DNA from 4 places in the Micromonospora sp. A200 genome. Region 3 is predicted to be linked to each of the others. Evidence: riboswitches for the same ligand, from Rfam matches in the RefSeq annotation. Region 3 holds a riboswitch; each other region holds the start of a gene.
What was found. A riboswitch is a leader RNA that binds a small molecule or an ion and turns the genes downstream of it on or off. The one in region 3 is predicted to bind cyclic di-AMP.
Positions count from the first base shown of each region.

Region 1 (4,069 bases), on a different contig from region 3:
ACTGGGCCGACCCGCTGGAAACCATCCACATGCGGGGCGAGGGCGTCTTCGAGTACGAGGCGCTGCTCTTCATCCCCACGCACGCCCCGTTCGACCTGTTCATGGCCGACGGCCGGCGCGGGGTGCAGCTGTACGTCAAGCGGGTGTTCGTGATGGACGACTGCACCGCGCTCATGCCCAACTACCTGCGCTTCGTCAAGGGCGTGGTGGACGCGCACGACCTGTCGCTGAACATCTCCCGGGAGATCCTCCAGCAGGACCGGCAGATCCAGATCGTGCGCCGCCGGCTGGTCCGCAAGGTGCTCGCCACCGTCAAGGAGATGCGCACCGAGCACGCCGACCGGTACCGGACCTTCTGGTCGGAGTTCGGCCGGGTGGTCAAGGAGGGGCTGCTGGAGGACCCGAACAACCAGCAGGCGATCCTCGACATCGTCTCGGTCGCCTCCACCCACGACGCCACCGAGCCCACCACGCTGCGCGGGTACGTCGAGCGGATGAAGGACGGCCAGGAGGAGATCTACTACGCCACCGGCGAGAACCGGGCCATGCTGGAGAACTCGCCGCACATGGAGGCCTTCCGCGCCAAGGGCTACGAGGTGCTGCTGCTCACCGACCCGGTCGACGAGGTGTGGGTGGAGCGGGTAGCGCAGTTCGACGGCCGGCCGCTGCGCTCGATCGCCAAGGGCCAGGTGGACCTGGACACCGAGCGGGAGCGCGAGGAGGCCGAAACGGAACGGGAGCGGCAGACCAAGGAGTACGCCGCCCTGCTCGCCTTCCTCGGCGGGGCGCTGGCCGACAGCGTCAAGGAGGTGCGGCTCTCATCCCGCCTGACCACCTCGCCGGCCTGCATCGTCGGCGACGCCCACGACATCACGCCCACCTTGGAGAAGATGTACCGCGCGATGGGGCAGGAGGTGCCGAAGGTGAAGCGCATCCTCGAACTCAACCCGACCCACCCGCTGGTCACCGGCCTGCGCGTGGCGCACGAGCGCGGCGGCGACTCCGCCGCTCTCACCGAGACCGCCGAGCTGCTGTACGGCATGGCGCTGCTCGCCGAGGGCGGCGACCTGGCCGACCCGGCCCGGTTCGCCCGGGTCCTCGCCGACCGGCTGGCCCGCACCCTCTGACGCGACGACGGCCCCGGCCCGGTGCAGCGCCGGGCCGGGGCCGCCTGCTCAGTCAGGAACCGACCCGCACGCCCATCGCCGCCCAGGTGGCCGGGCCGACCACCCCGTCCACGGTCAGCCCCCGCATGCCCTGGTACCAGCGCACCCCGGCCTCGGTCTTCGCGTCGAAGGCGCCGCTCGCGGGGCCGCACCGCTTCGCGCCGACGAACCGCTGGACGAAGGCCACGTCCCCGCCCTTGCTGCCGCGCCGCAGCGTCCGCGAGCCCGGTCTGCCCCCGGACACCGGTGTCGCCGGTCGCCCGCTGGGCACCGACGGGGCCGGCTTGACGGCCGCGCGCAGGGCAGCCACGGTACGCGGGCCGACCACCCCGTCGGCGTCGAGCTTCCGGGCGGTCTGGAACGACCGTACCCAGGCGGCCACGGCCGGCCCGAACACCCCGTCGGCCGTCAGCCGGGCCCCGAGGCGGTTGGCGACGGCCTGCAACTCCCGGACGTCGCCGCCCCGGCAGCCGGCGCGCAGCACCCGGTCGCCGAGCCGCGCCGTGGTGGCGGTGGCGATGCCCCACGGGTGGCGGCTGTCCTCCAGGCTCCGCTGGTGGCTGACGCTGACGTGCAGGTGCTTGTCGTGCGGGTTCGGCCCGGTGTACCGGGCCGGCCGGAAGCTGCGGGTACGGCTCCAGATCTTCCGGTCGTAGATGACGTACTGGGTGGACGGATGGCTGACGGCCTGCCGGACGACCAGCAGCGGGTCGATCCCGTCGACGTCTACGTCCACCGCGTTGACCGACTGGTCGTCACTGTCCGGATTGTGGTCCGAGCGGCGCGCCTGGTGACTGGCGTCGCCCAACCAGCCGTCGGACTTGCGGTCCCGCTGCGGCCATCGGGTGTCTATCTCCTCGCGCAGCACCCGCAGCGCGGGCGCCAGGTGCACGCCCATCTCACTCCTCCTCTTCCAGCGCGGCGGCCAGGTCGAAGTCGACCTCGTCGCCGGCCAGGCTCTCGGGGTCGTCGTCCTCGTCCAAGGTGGCGACGAGGTAGTCGGTGTCGATGCTGACGGTGTCCATGGAGGTCCTTCCTCTTGCGGATGGTCGGCCGCCGCGAACCGGGGCGGACCGTGCCGGCCAGGGCGCCGGCGCCCGGCATCCGACGCGTCGGCGCCGCGGCCGCGCTCTGCTCCTACCGTGCGAGTCGGCGGCCGGGCTGCCCAGACATGAGTCGCCAATCAGCGGCAACGCTGACCGTCCGGCGGCGCGGGCCGCCGATCGAGGCCGCCTGACCAGCGAAGACGGCGAGGCGACGGCACCTGATCCGCCGCTCGGAGCGAGGCTTTCGGCCCAGTCGTGACAGGTTCCCGACCAGCCCTTGTAGAGCACCGCCGACCAGCCCGCAACTCGAAGCAGGGAGCCGTCGCTCAGCCGGGTGAAGAACTTCACAAGAGGTGGGCAATCGCCCGAAACAGTTCCTAACGTCGTTCGTGTTCGCGATCGCGGACACCACGGCCGGTAACGCCTAATCCATGCCGCCGGCCGGCGGGACCTTTTCAGTGGGCATGGAGCGGGGGACCCACACGTTCCTCGGTGCACGTCACCTCGGGGTGAAGCCGCCCACGGGCGGCCGGGCTCCTCGGCCCGAACCCGACAGCTCACCTCGTCGGCGTGGAGGAATCCACATGGCAACTGAATACACCGCCCGTCACCGACGGGTCAGCTCGCGCCGCATCGCCGTCGGCACGCTCGCCGTCGGTGCGGTCACCGGGGTCGCCGCCGTCCTGGCGCCGGCGTCGCCGGCGAGCGCCGCCAGCGTCAACTGGGACGCGATCGCCCAGTGCGAGTCCGGCGGCAACTGGCACATCAACACCGGCAACGGCTACTACGGCGGCCTGCAGTTCTCGCAGAGCACCTGGTCCGGCTACGGCGGCAAGAAGTACGCCTCCCGCGCCGACCTGGCCAGCCGCGGCGAGCAGATCGCGATCGCCGAGAAGGTGCTCGACGGTCAGGGCATCGGTGCCTGGCCGACCTGCGGCAGGAAGGGTGGCTCCACCAAGAGCTACTCCACCACCTCCGAGAAGGCGGAGAAGTCGCAGAAGTCGCAGCGGCGCTCCGGCTCGTCGAAGGCCACCTCCACCGAGCGGTCCTCGCGGGAGCAGCACAGCACCCGCAGCCAGCGGCGCAGCGCGCCGGCCGGGACCGGCGACGTGTACGTGGTGCGGCCGGGTGACACCCTGTCGCAGATCGCCGACGCCCGGGACCTGGCCGGTGGCTGGCAGGCGCTGTACGAGCGCAACAAGCGCGTGGTCGGCGCCGACCCGGGGCTGATCTTCCCCGGTCAGAAGCTCAGCCTCTGACGCGTCACCGCCTCGCACGAGGGACAGACCGTAGCGACGCCCGGCCGGCCCGTTGCCGGCCGGGCGTCGAGGTCTGCCGTGGCGCACCGTCGGCCCGCTCGGCGCGGTGTCGCTCCGGACGCGCCGGGCGGTGCGCTACGGCCGGTCGGTCGCGCCACCGCCGGGTACCGGGAGCGTCCCGCGCCCGGTCGCGAGCACGGCCGACCGCGGAACCCGACGGGCCCGCCGCGGTGCCGGATAGGGTTGACCCCGGTGTGCCGGGAAGTCTGGTCGGCGATGGATGACGCGACCCCTGCCGACGAGGAGTTTCCGTGACCGACGCCACCCGGCGCCGTACCAGCCTGTTCGCCCGCCGCTCGTGGGGCGAGACCAGGCGCATCTCCGCCATCCTGCGCAAGGAGACCGTGGGCGGAGCGCTCCTGCTGGTCGGGGCCCTGCTGGCGCTGGTCTGGTCGAACTCGCCCTGGGCGGACAGCTACCGGTCGCTGCGGGACTTCCAGGTCGGCCCGGCGTCCCTGCACCTCGACCTCAGCCTGGCCACCTGGGCTGCCGACGGCCTGTTGGCGATCTTCTTCTTCGTCGCCGGCCTGGAGCTCAA
Region 1 covers NZ_JARXXY010000003.1:279,358-283,426, forward strand. Annotated here, with positions in the region: gene htpG (molecular chaperone HtpG) at 1-1,127, shown strand, start outside; gene M2302_RS04990 (peptidoglycan-binding protein) at 1,180-2,064, opposite strand; gene M2302_RS04995 (hypothetical protein) at 2,066-2,191, opposite strand; cyclic di-AMP (ydaO/yuaA leader) riboswitch at 2,624-2,798, shown strand; gene M2302_RS05000 (transglycosylase family protein) at 2,797-3,471, shown strand; gene nhaA (Na+/H+ antiporter NhaA) at 3,783-4,069, shown strand, end outside.
Region 1: linked by a shared signal. The riboswitch ahead of M2302_RS05000 (transglycosylase family protein) and the one ahead of M2302_RS17570 (C40 family peptidase) in region 3 are both predicted to bind cyclic di-AMP.

Region 2 (4,069 bases), on a different contig from region 3:
GCTGATGCGGCGGGGCCGCTGGCGGGGGCCCGGCCTGCCGCTGGCCAGCCTCATCTTCGTGGTCACCTGGGCGGTGGCGGCGCAGTGGATCCGCGCCGAGCTCTGGGCGGCGATCCTGTCCGTGGCGTACATCCTGGTGATCACCGCCGCGGCGGACGCCGACGTGCGCGGTCTGCCCTCGCCCTGGCGGCACCGCCGGCTGGTCTGGCTCGGTGAGGTCTCCTTCGCCTTCTACCTGGTGCACGTGCTGGTGATGGTCACCGTGCTGCGGGCCACCGGCCACCTCGGCGTCGGGCTGCCCGGCTGGTGGGGACCGCTGGCGGTGCTCGGCTTCCTGGCCGTGAACCTGGTGCTGGCCGCCCTGCTGCACCGCTGGGTCGAGACGCCGATGATGCGCCGCCTGGCGCCCCGTCGCCGGCCCCGCCCCGCCCCGTCCACCCTGGATGCTCAGACCGCGCCGACGCCGCCGCCCACGCCGGCGCCGACGCCGCCGCCCACGCCGGCGCCGAGGGCGGCCGCCGACGGCGCGCCGGCCGGCCGACCCATCGAGTACGCGGGCCCGCGCGACCCCCACTGACCCCACGTCCACCCTGGCCGACGCCCGGTCCGGTCCGGTTCCCGTGCCCCTCGCGCGGTTTGCGGCGTGTCGCGGTGACGTTCGTCGCGGAGGGCGCGACACGCCGCAAACGGGCGGACGCTCGTCGCGACGCACGTTGGTGAGCGCCGCGCCGACACGCCCGGCGACGCTGCGATCACCCGGCATCGGCGGTAGCGTGGTGCCGTGCTCCCGGTCCCGCTCACCAGTCCTCTGTGGTGGGTGGCGCGCTGGAGTTCCCGGCTGCTGACCGGCCTCGCCCTGGCGGTCGCGCTCTCCGTCGGCGGTCCGGCCGTGCCGGACGCCGGCCCGCTCTCCGCCGCCCCCAGCCAGGCCGGCGCCCCAGTCCTCGCCGATCTGGCGGTGCCCGACGGGTCCGCGGTCCGCGCGGCCGCCGTCCCCGCCGTGACGCTCGCCGTCGGCAACGACCAGAGCGAGGGCCGCGCATTCGTCGCCCCGCCCGCTCCGGTCACCTCGATCGACCCGGTGGGCCGGCCGGCCCATGCGGTCACCGCGCCGCTGCTGCCCCTGACCGGGCAGGCCGCCGGCACGACCGGTCCCCGCGCCCCGCCGGTCGGCTGACCGCCACGCGGGGCCACCCGCGACCGCGCCTTCGAGAACCTCACCACCGCACCCGCCCCCCGGCACGCGGCGCCGCCCCGGCCTCGCCCCGTCGCTCCCCGGGCCGGTGTGGAACTCCTCTTTCCGCATCCCGCTTCCGGGAGGTGCCCACCGTGAACACCGTCCTCTACCAGTTCCTCGTCGAGGTCCCGACCGCCGCCGCCATCTGGTCGGCCCTGCTCGTGCTCGCCCTGACCGTGCTCACCGTGCTGGTCGCCCGCCCCGAGCGGGACCCGGCCCCCGGCGAGCCGGTCGTCGACCCGGCCGTCGACCCCGAGACTGAGCTGGCGGACCTGCGCCGGTACGCCGAGGAGGTCGCCGTCGCGGCGGCGGGCGCCGCCCAGACCGCGCGCCGGTGGCGGGACGCCTGGCTGGCCGCCCAGGAGGAGGTGGACCGGGCCTGGGCGGAGTACGACGAGGCGGAGACCGCCGCCCGCCGGTTCACCGGCGCCGCCGCGCTGCCCGCCCCGCGTACCCCGCGTACGCCGGCCGAGTACGCGGGCCGGGAGCGCTGGCTGCACCAGGCGGCGGTGGCGGCGCACTGGCGCGGCGAGCTGCCGGTGGAGCGGCTGCGGGACGTCTTCGCGCACCGGGACGGTTGGGACCCCCGGCGGCACCCCGTCGAGCAGGAGGTGCTGCTGGCCCGGTCGGTACGCGACGGCCGGCGGGACGCGTACCGGGCGGCGGCCGGGCGGGAGCGGTCGGCGTGGCGGGACGCGGAACTGGCCGCCGAGGCGGCCCGCACGCTCGCCGTCGAGGCGTACGCGGCGGCGGAGCGGCTGCGTCCGGCGCGGCTGCCCGCCCAGCGGACGGCGACGGCGACGGCGCGGACCGCGCTCGCGGCGCGGTGGCGGCCGGCCCGGGTGGGCTGAGGACGCGACCAAATTGTTACCCGTATTTCCGTGAGTCGCGTCACGGCAATCGAGAAACCGGTCATCCGGTCACAGCCGGTGACATCGATCCCGACGATCGGCAGGGTTTGCCGCCGCGCTGTCCGGTTGTCGCCCGGCGGTCCCGGAACAACCGCCTGTCCCATTGAGTGACGTCAGTGCCGAACTGTACGGCAAATTTGTCGCCCTGATCATGTTTACGCAGCTGGTGGCGCTTGGCCGACACGTGACCGACCAGTAGTGTCGCCCGGGTCCGGTGCGGTTTCCGATCGCAAGAGGCGACGCCGCGCCGACCCGCTCAATCGTGATTCCACGAACCGGGGACCCATGCACGTCCGGGGTGAATCCGCGGGCCACGGCCCGTGGTAGGGCGCTCTTCCCGCCCGAATCCGTCAGCTAACCCGGTAGGCGGTGTCGGAAGGAGTTCCCACTTTTGCTGCCCCCTCGCATTCCTCGGCTCTCTCTCCACCTCGGTACCGGGGTGTTCGTGCCGGTCCGCCGCGCCCTCGCGCGCTGATCCCGGCCCCACCCCGCCGCCCGGCCACTGACCGGGCGCACCCCCGCCGAGCGGCCTCGCACACCGGTTCTGACACCGCGCGTGACGTCCCGTCACGCGCCGGTCCGGCACGCCGCTCCCGCCCTCGTACCGTGGAGGAAAACACGTGAAGCACCCCCTGAAGCGGCAGCTGCGACGCCTGGCCACCGAACGGTCGTACCAGTTGGTCGCCGGCTCGGCCGCCGCGCTCGTGCTCGTCTCCGGCGCCAGCACCCTGCTCGCCGACGAGGCGCCCGCCCGCCAGCAGACCTCGGCCGCGGTCGCCGAGGTGGCACCCCGGCTGGACGACGTCGCGACCCGCAGCCAGGCCCGCGTCGCCGCCCCGTCCGCCAGCCCGTCGCCCTCGGCCAGCCCTTCGCCGTCGGCGAGCGCCACCAAGGCCAAGGCGGACCCGGACCTGACCCGCAAGGCGGCCCCCAAGCCGCCGTCGACCAAGGTCCTCCGCTACGACTACCAGGCGCAGACCACCTTCTACAACTGCGGTCCGGCGGCGGTGCGCAACGCGCTGAGCGCGACCGGCATCGAGCGGACCCAGTACGAGCTGGAGGGCCCGCTCGGCACCACCGAGATGGGCACCAACTCCGCGCTGGACACCACCCGGGTGCTGAACCAGTCGGTCAAGGGCGACCCGTACCGGACCCGGATGTTCCGGGGCACCCCCAGCTCCGCGCAGATCGACCGGCTCCAGGCCGACGTGGTCGCGGCGATCACCGACGGCCGGGGCGTCGTGGCGAACATCGCCGGCACCGCCACCGACACCGACGGCGGCTGGCACTCCTTCCCGGGCGGCCACTACATCGCGGTGGTCGGCTACAAGAACGACGGCCGGACGGTCCGGATCGCCGACTCGGCGAACCCGAGCCTGCCGTCGTACTGGATGAGCACCATCGACCTGGCGAACTGGATCGCCACCCGCGGCTACTCCGCCTGATCCATACCGTCGCTCGGCCGGGCACCGGCTCCCCTCGGGGGCCGGTGCCCGTCGCCGTTGGCGCGGGTCTCGCGCGGCGGAACCGGGCGGTGGCACACTGCGGCCCATGACCGACGACTCGGGTACCCGCCGGCTGCTGGTGCTGCTGCACGGGATGGGCGCCACCGGCGACGTGTGGTTGCCCTGGGCGCCGCTGCTGGAACACCGCTGGCCGGGCCGCTGGTTGGCGCCGGACCTGGCCGGCCACGGCTTCTCGCCGCCGCTGCCCGGGTACTCCTTCGCCGGGTTCGCGAAGCAGGTCGCGGCGGGGCTCGGCCCGGTTGCCGAGGGGGCCCGGCCGGGTGACCGGCTGGTCGTCCTCGGCCACTCCCTCGGCGGGGTGGTCGCGCTGGCGCTGGCCGCCCGCGCCGCCGGGCTCCCGGTGGACGCGGTGGTCGGGCTGGGCATCAAGGCGGTCTGGTCGCCGGCCGAGCTGG
Region 2 covers NZ_JARXXY010000007.1:95,801-99,869, reverse strand. Annotated here, with positions in the region: gene M2302_RS09245 (acyltransferase) at 1-577, shown strand, start outside; gene M2302_RS09240 (hypothetical protein) at 782-1,177, shown strand; gene M2302_RS09235 (hypothetical protein) at 1,330-2,088, shown strand; cyclic di-AMP (ydaO/yuaA leader) riboswitch at 2,392-2,532, shown strand; gene M2302_RS09230 (C39 family peptidase) at 2,769-3,593, shown strand; gene M2302_RS09225 (alpha/beta fold hydrolase) at 3,700-4,069, shown strand, end outside.
Region 2: linked by a shared signal. The riboswitch ahead of M2302_RS09230 (C39 family peptidase) and the one ahead of M2302_RS17570 (C40 family peptidase) in region 3 are both predicted to bind cyclic di-AMP.

Region 3 (4,069 bases):
CGATGAAGACCTCCCTGCGCGAGGGCGGCAAGAACACGCTCAACGTCTACCTGGGCGAACTGAGCGACGACCTGCTCGGCTGGGCGACCTTCCCACAGCGGAAGCTGAACAGCATGGACGGCGTGGTCGTGCTGAGCGAGTCGCTGCCGGGCGGCACCGCCGCCAACTACAACCAGGGCGACACCGGCACCCACGAGGTCGGCCACTGGCTGAACCTCTACCACACCTTCCAGGGTGGATGCTCCGGCTCGGGTGACAGCGTCAGCGACACCCCGGCCGAGGCCTCGCCGGCGTTCCAGTGCCCGACCGGGCGGGACACCTGCACCACGGCCGGCCTGGACCCGATCACCAACTTCATGGACTACACCTACGACTCGTGCATGTACCAGTTCACCGCTGGTCAGGCGAGCCGCATGCTGACCGCGTGGAACGCGTACCGCGCGGCGTAACACCCCAGCAGACGCCGATGCCGGCTCCGTCGCTCCGACGGGGCCGGCATCGGCGTCTCGGCGGTCAGGCGGCGGGGCGGCGGGTGTCGAAACCGTGGCGGCCGCGGCGGGCCGGCCGCCGATCGGGTACGCCGGTAGCGTCGCCGCCGCGATGGGCGGCGACCGGATCAAGCCAGACCTGGACGGCCGAGGATCCGTGGCCCTCGCCGGGCTGGCCGAGCCCGCCCTGGTCACGGCGGGTCAGCATCGCCACGTCGACGCTGAACTCGAAGAGTCGCCAGTCGACCTGCGGCGCCGCCCGGCCGAGGCGGGCCACCCGGGCGACCCGGGCCGGGTCGGTGACCGGTTGCGCGCGACCGGCGACGTACGCCTCGTCGTCGGTCTCCTCCGGCGGGAACGAGTGCAACGCGTAGCGCCCGTCGCGTTCGAGGTCGCGCCGCTTGGGCGAGTCGACGACGAAGCAGAACAGACCCTCGTCGGTGATCACGGGGCAGACCGGGTGCACCCGGGGCCCACCGTCGGCGCGGACGGTGGCCAGGTAGCCGAAGCCCGGCCCGTACTGCTGCATGAGAAGGCGGATCCCGTCGGCGAGTCGGGGCTCGTCAGCGGCGAATTCGGACCAGGAAGCCATACGGACATCCTATCGAACATGTGTACGAACGCGTAGTCCGACACGCAGGTCACCCGGTCCGCTCGATATGGTGTGCCGATGCTGCTCTCCGACCGCGACCTGGTCTCCGAGATCAAGGCGGGCACGCTCGCGCTGGAGCCCTTCGAGCCCACGCTGGTGCAGCCGTCCAGCATCGATGTGCGGCTCGACAAGCTCTTCCGGGTCTTCAACAACCACCTGTACACGCACATCGACCCGGCGATCCAGCAGGACGAGCTCACCTCGATGGTCGAGGTGCCCGAGGGTGAGCCGTTCGTGCTGCACCCCGGCGAGTTCGTGCTCGCCTCCACGCTGGAGGTCATCTCGCTGGGCGACCAGCTCGCCGGGCGCCTGGAGGGCAAGTCCAGCCTTGGTCGGCTCGGCCTGCTCACCCACTCCACCGCCGGCTTCATCGACCCGGGCTTCTCCGGTCACGTGACGCTGGAGCTGTCGAACGTGGCGAACCTGCCGATCACGCTCTGGCCCGGGATGAAGATCGGCCAGCTCTGCATCTTCCGGCTCTCGTCGCCGGCCGAGCACCCGTACGGCTCCGCCGTCTACGGGTCGCGCTACCAGGGGCAGCGCGGGCCGACCCCGAGCCGCTCCTGGCAGAACTGGCGCACCTGGCCCACCCGCTGACGCCGGGCCGGGCCCCCGGAGCCTCCGGGAGCCCGGCGCGCGCTCAGCCCGGCCGGCCGTAGCTGTTGACCGGCCCGTCGTCGACCCGCTTCATCTTGACCGGCTGGCCCGCCTGGGAGGCGTGCACCACCCAGCCGCCGCCGACGTACATGCCGACGTGGTGCAGGTCGGCGTAGTAGAAGACCAGGTCGCCGGGGCGCAGGTCGGCGCGGCTGACCCGGGGGGTCACCTGGCGCTGCTGGCGGGCGTTGTGCGGCAGCGAGACACCGGCCTTCGCCCACGCCGCGAGCATCAGCCCGGAGCAGTCGTACGAGTTCGGGCCCTCGGCGCCCCAGACGTACGGCTTGCCGATCTGCGCGCAGGCGAACTTGACCGCCGTGCCGGCCGGGCCGCCGGGGTAGCCGGCTGGGCACGGGGCCGGGCGCAGCGCGCCCCCGCCACCGTTGCCGTACACCTTGAGCCGCAGTTTCTGCAGCCGGTCGATCTCGGCGTTGATCTGCTTCTTCTTCGCAGCCAGCTGGGCCTCGGTACGGGTCAGCTGGGCGACCATCTCGTCCAGCGGCGCCTTCTCCGCGGCCAGCTTGTCCCGCAGCTCCTTGACGACCCGCACGTCGCGCTGCTGGCGCTGGGCGAACCGGTCGAGCATTTCGAGCTGGTCGACCATTTCGGCGGGGGAGCTGCTGCCGAGCAGGGCGTTGACGGCGGAGACGTTCTCCCCCTTGTACGCCTCGGCGGCGAGGCCGGTGACCTGGTTCATCGCGAGGTCGACCTGGAGTTGCAGCGGCTCGATGCGCTTGGCCAGCGCGTCGGCCTGCCGGCGCTTGGCGGTCAGGTCCTGTCGGGTGGCGTTGTGCTGCTCGATGATCGGTTCGAGCCTGTTCCAGTCCTGGTCGATCTGCCGCTCGATCTCGGCGACCGAGGGGTCGGCGTGGGCCGCCGTGGCAGCGCCGGTCATTACGACGGCGGCACCGGCGAGGGCGGCGAGGACGGTGGTGAAGCGGGACCAGCGTGGGCGCGGCGCAGCCGTCAGCCGGGCGACCTGGGTCGACCGGTACGACGGTGGCCGCGGGGCATGGTGTGCCACCGGGCTCCGGGCTCCTTCTTCCGCGACCGCCTACCGGGTTAGCTGACGGGTTCGGGCGGGAAGGGAGCGCCCTACCGCAGTGGCTGCGGATTCACCCCGGCGTACCTGGGTCCCCGGCTCGCCCGGAGGCGACTCGGCGGTGTCGGCCACTGCCACCCGGGTTGGACGGACCTGTCGCGGCCGACGAAGGACCAGAGTAGAGACGACCGTTATCGATCCGCAACCCGCCATGCCGTGCCGGGTCCCCGAGATGCGAAACCCCCGGTCGGATGACCGGGGGTTCGCGGTGGTTCTGATCGGTCAGTACGGTCGCCGGAAGCCGGCGACCGGCATGTAGTTGATGCTGGTGACCTGGACCGGCTTACCGGTCCGGGGAGCGTGGACCATGATGTCGTTGCCCAGGTAGAGGCCCATGTGGTGCAGGTCGCTGAAGAAGAAGACCAGGTCACCGGGGCGCGCCTCGGAGCGCGGGATGGCCTTGCCCTCGTTCCACTGGGCGCCGGTGTGGTGGGTCAGGTAGATGCCGGCGGCCTTGTAGGCGTACTGGGTGAGGCCGGAGCAGTCGAACGAGTTCGGCCCGTCGGCACCCCAGACGTACGGGTCGCCGACCTGCTGGCAGGCCACCCGGATGGCGGTCTGCGCCTTGGCGCTCACCACACCGTTGATGGTCGGGCAGCCGGCCACCTTCACGGTGGTCTTCGGCATGGACGCCTGCAGCCGCTTGATCTCCGCGTTGATCTGCGTCTTCTTGGCCGCCAGATCCTTTTCCTGCTTGACCTCGGCGGCGATCAGCTCGTCGAGCTTGCGCTTCTGGTCGTCGTACTTGCGCCGGACGGCGAGGACGCCCTCCAACTCCTTGCGCTGGTGGGCGGCGAGACGGTCCAGCATGGTCAGCTGCTCGGCGAGCGTGCCGGGCTGGTTGCTGACCAGCAGCGCGCCGATTTCCTGCGACGGGCCGGTCATGTAGTAGCGGGAGGCCAGGTCGCCCACCCGGTTCATCGCCAGGTCGCTCTGCAGGGCCAGCGGCTGGATCTTCTTCTCCAGCTCGGCCGACTTCTTCCGGTTGACCTTCAGCTGGGCGCGGACCTTGTTGTACTGCTCGATGGTCGGCTCGAGCTGTTCCCACTGCTTGTCGATCGCCGCCTCGATCTCCTCCGGCGTGGGCGCGGCGTGCGCCGGTACGGCGAACATCCCGGCGCCGACGACCACCGCGGCGACCAGGGTGAGCAGGCGGCGGGCGACCCGCCG
Region 3 covers NZ_JARXXY010000016.1:138,861-142,929, reverse strand. Annotated here, with positions in the region: gene M2302_RS17585 (zinc metalloprotease) at 1-449, shown strand, start outside; gene M2302_RS17580 (pyridoxamine 5'-phosphate oxidase family protein) at 514-1,080, opposite strand; gene dcd (dCTP deaminase) at 1,159-1,737, shown strand; gene M2302_RS17570 (C40 family peptidase) at 1,781-2,821, opposite strand; cyclic di-AMP (ydaO/yuaA leader) riboswitch at 2,834-2,970, opposite strand; gene M2302_RS17565 (C40 family peptidase) at 3,122-4,069, opposite strand, start outside.

Region 4 (4,069 bases), on a different contig from region 3:
CCAGGGCCCACCCCCGGGTACGCGGCCCGCCACGCGCGTCCCGCCGGTGAACCGAACGGCCGGCTGACACGTACCCCGCCCTGGATCGTTGGGAGACTCGCAATGGGCGCCGACCACACCCGTCCCGCTCCGTCCGCCCCACCGGGGGTGCGGCGGATCCTCGTCGCGACGGTGGTCCCGCTGTTCGTCGTCACGGTGATCGCCGCCCTGGTGCTGTGGCCGCGCGACTCGCGGCAGGCCGACGGCAGCGCCGAGCCGGCACGCCACCACGGCACGGTGACCCGGGTGGTGACCGAACCCTGCCCGCCGACCCCGGAGGCGCCGCCCGGCGCGGCCGAGGGACCGTGCGGGACCGTGACGGTCCGGGTCGAGCAGGGCCCGGACAGCGGCCAGCAGGTGGAGACTCCGGTGCCCGCCGGCCCGGGCGCGCCCACCGTCGCGGTCGGCGACGAGGTGGTGCTGGTCCAGCTCACCGACCCGGCCGACCCCACCGCCACCAGCTACCAGATCGCCGAACACCAGCGGGGCAAGCCCCTGGTGTGGCTGGTGGCGCTCTTCGCGGCGGCGATCGTGGCGTTCGGCCGGCTGCGCGGGCTGGCCGCATTGGCCGGGCTGGGCGCCAGCTTCGCCATCCTGCTGACCTTCGTCGTACCCGGCATCGCGGCGGGCGGCTCGCCGCTGCTGATCGCGATCACCGGCTCGGCGCTGATCATGTTCGTGGTGCTGTACCTGACCCACGGCATCACCGCGCAGACCTCGGTGGCGGTCCTCGGCACCCTCGGCAGCCTGGTGCTGACCGGACTGCTCGGCAGCCTGGCCACCGCCGCCACCCACCTGACCGGGTTCGGCAGCGAGGAGGCCACCACGCTGTCGCTGTACCAGGGTGACGTCGACCTGCACGGGCTGCTGCTGGCCGGCATCATCATCGGCTCGCTCGGCGTGCTCGACGACGTCACCGTCACCCAGGCCGCCACCGTCACCGAACTGGCGCACGCCAACCCCGGACTGTCCCGGACGCAGCTCTACCGGGCCGCCACCCGGGTCGGCCGGGCGCACATCGCCTCCACGGTGAACACCATCGTGCTCGCGTACGCGGGCGCCTCGCTGCCGCTGCTGCTCCTGCTCACCGCCGACAGCCGTCCGGTGAGCCAGATCCTCACCAGCGAGTTCCTGGCCCAGGAGATCGTCCGCAGCGCGGTGGCGACGCTCGGCCTGATCGCCGCCGTCCCACTGACCACCGCGCTGGCCGCGCTGGTCGCCACCGCCGGTCGTGGCCCGGCCGACGATCCGGCCCGGGACACCGGGCCGGCACCCACTCCCCGCCCCTCCGCCGACCGGGACGCGGCGCTCGAGGCGCTGAGCGCGTCGCGTCCCGGCGGACCGTCCACCCCGGCCCCCGCACGGTGGCCCGACCCGGAAAGGAGCACGGACACCGCATGGTGAGACTCCGCTGCGTGACCGACGCGGACGCGGAACCTGACGAACGCGTCACTCGTCACGCTTCGCTACGACGAAATAACGCTTTTAGTCGGGTTCTGGACGTAGATCCCCGGTACGACTCTCGGGTAACCTCGCTGCCGGTCACCGCCGAAGGCGCGCAGCGGCGCCTGCGGTGCCGCCGCCCAATCGCCGCGAGGCGAGCCGGGGAACCAGGTACATGGGGTGAATCCGCGCGAGCGGTAGGGGCCACTTCCGTCCCGAACCCGTCAGCTAACCCGGTCGGCGGTCGACGGAAGGGAACACTGTGACGGCACCCCTGCGCCGCTGGTTGACTCCGGTGGTGGCCGTGTTCGCCGCGCTGGCCATCCTCGGCGGGCCGACAGCCGCGATCGCCGCGCCCTCGACCCCCACCCCCTCCGGGCACGAGGAGGACGGCGAGCCCAAGCTGCTCACCGACGTCATCGAGCTGCGCAACCGCGAGTACTCGAAGGCGAAGAGGCAGCTGGAGAAGTCCAAGAAGCGCCAGCAGCAGCTCGCGCTGGAGGTGCAACGCGCGCAGGACGAGCTGGCGGCGTTGCAGCCGACGGTCTCGCAGATCGCGGCGCAGTCGTACCGGACCGGCCGGATCGGCGCGGTGGCGATGCTGCTGGAGAGCGACGCGCCCGACTCGTTCGTCCGGCGCGCCGCCGCCCTGGACGAGCTGAACATGGTCAACGCGCAGAAGCTGGCCAAGGTGACCGCCGCCAAGAACCGCGCGGAGCAGGCCAAGCTGGCGCTGGACGCCGAGGTGCGTGAGCAGCAGAAGCTCACCAACGACATGGCCCGGGAGAGCCGGGAGGCGGAGAAGGCCCTCCAGCTGGTCGGCGGCCGGGGCTTCACCGGCGGCCTGGTCGACGCGACCTCGCCGGTCGCCCGGATCGGCCCCGGCCGGACGGCCGACGGCGGCTGGCGTTCCGAGTCGCGCACCGAGAACGACCCGACCACCTCCGGCACCATCACGCCACGCACCCTGCACGCGTACAAGGAGGTCCGGCGGGTCGGCTTCAACCGGTTCGCGGGCTGCTACCGGCCCGGTGGGCCGTGGGACCACCCGAAGGGCAAGGCCTGCGACTGGTCGTTGCAGCGGAGCGGCTTCGCGCCCTGGCACAACAACGACACCCGGATGTACGGCAACAACCTCGCCGCGTTCCTGATCCGCAACGCCGACCGGCTCGGCATCTACTACGTGATCTGGAACCGGCAGATCTGGTTCCCGGCGACCGGGTGGAAGTCGTACAGCGGACCGTCGAACCACACCGACCACGTGCACATGTCGATGCTGTAGCCCGCGACGCGTACCGAACGAGGGCCGTCCCCGGTGGGGGCGGCCCTCGTCGCGTGCGGGGGTTTCAGCCGGCGACGGCGGTCGCCCGATCGCCGGTCTGGGCCGGCACGACGCTCGGCACCGCAGCCACCGTCCGCACCTCACCGGCGGCCAGCCGGTACGACATGCCGACCACCGCGCACCGCCCCTCGGCGACCGCGGCGGCCAGTACGGCGGAGTTGCCCAGCAGCGCCTCGACGGTGTGCGCGATGTGGATGTCGACGATCCCGTCGACGTCGTCGACGCCCTGCTCCGTGGCCCGTCGGAGGCTGGGCGCCACCGCGTCCACCACCGCCCGCAGGTGCCCGACCGGCGGCGTGCCGGTCCGCGCGGCGTCCCGGGCGGCCTGCACCGCTCCGCAGGAGTCGTGGCCGAGCACCACCACCAACGGGGTGCCCAGGACACTCACCGCGTACTCGACGCTGCCGAGCACCTCGGGGCCGGCGGTGTGCCCGGCGGTACGCACCACGAAGAGGTCACCCAGGCCCCGGTCGAAGATGATCTCGGCGGCGAGGCGGGAGTCGGAGCAGCCGACGATCACCGCGAACGGGTGCTGGCCGTCGGCGACCGCCGCCCGGTGCAGCGAGTCCTGGTTGGGGTGGCGCTGCGCGCCCGTCACGAAGCGCCGGTTGCCGGCGTGCAGCTCGGCGAGCGCCTGCGTCGGATCGGTCAGGGTCATTGCCTCACCTCGGTCTCTCGCGAGATCGGCCTGGTCACACCCGGCCGGCGACGGAGGCGGCCTCGCCGCCCACCGTCACACGCAGCGAAAGATACGTCAAGGTATACGTGATACGGATTTCATACATTACCGGGACGTGGGCAGCGTGTTTCGCCGCCGTGTCCCCGGGCCGCGCCCGGACGGCTCCCGGTGCGCGGAGGCCAGGGCGGAAATGCCAGCCGGCTGGCCATACCATGACGGGCATGGCGACGACTGCGCAGAACGGGAGCACCCGGAACTGGACGTTCCTCACCAACCACGCGCACGTGCTGCTCGCCATCGCCCGCAACCCCACCGCCCGGCTGCGGGACGTCGCCGACGAGGTCGGGGTGACCGAGCGCGCCGCGCAGGCGATCGTCGCCGACCTGGAGGTCGGCGGCTACCTCCACCGCACCCGGGTGGGCCGACGCAACGAGTACACGGTCAACCCGCGCGGCCACTTCCGGCACCCGGCCGAGTCCGACCGCCAGGTGGGTGACCTGCTCGCCCTCTTCACCGGCGAGCGCGCCGAGCCCACCTCCTGACGACCGCTCTCATTCTGTGCGCCC
Region 4 covers NZ_JARXXY010000018.1:49,254-53,322, reverse strand. Annotated here, with positions in the region: gene M2302_RS18765 (YibE/F family protein) at 103-1,443, shown strand; cyclic di-AMP (ydaO/yuaA leader) riboswitch at 1,610-1,740, shown strand; gene M2302_RS18760 (hypothetical protein) at 1,745-2,764, shown strand; gene M2302_RS18755 (carbonic anhydrase) at 2,829-3,482, opposite strand; gene M2302_RS18750 (helix-turn-helix domain-containing protein) at 3,716-4,045, shown strand.
Region 4: linked by a shared signal. The riboswitch ahead of M2302_RS18760 (hypothetical protein) and the one ahead of M2302_RS17570 (C40 family peptidase) in region 3 are both predicted to bind cyclic di-AMP.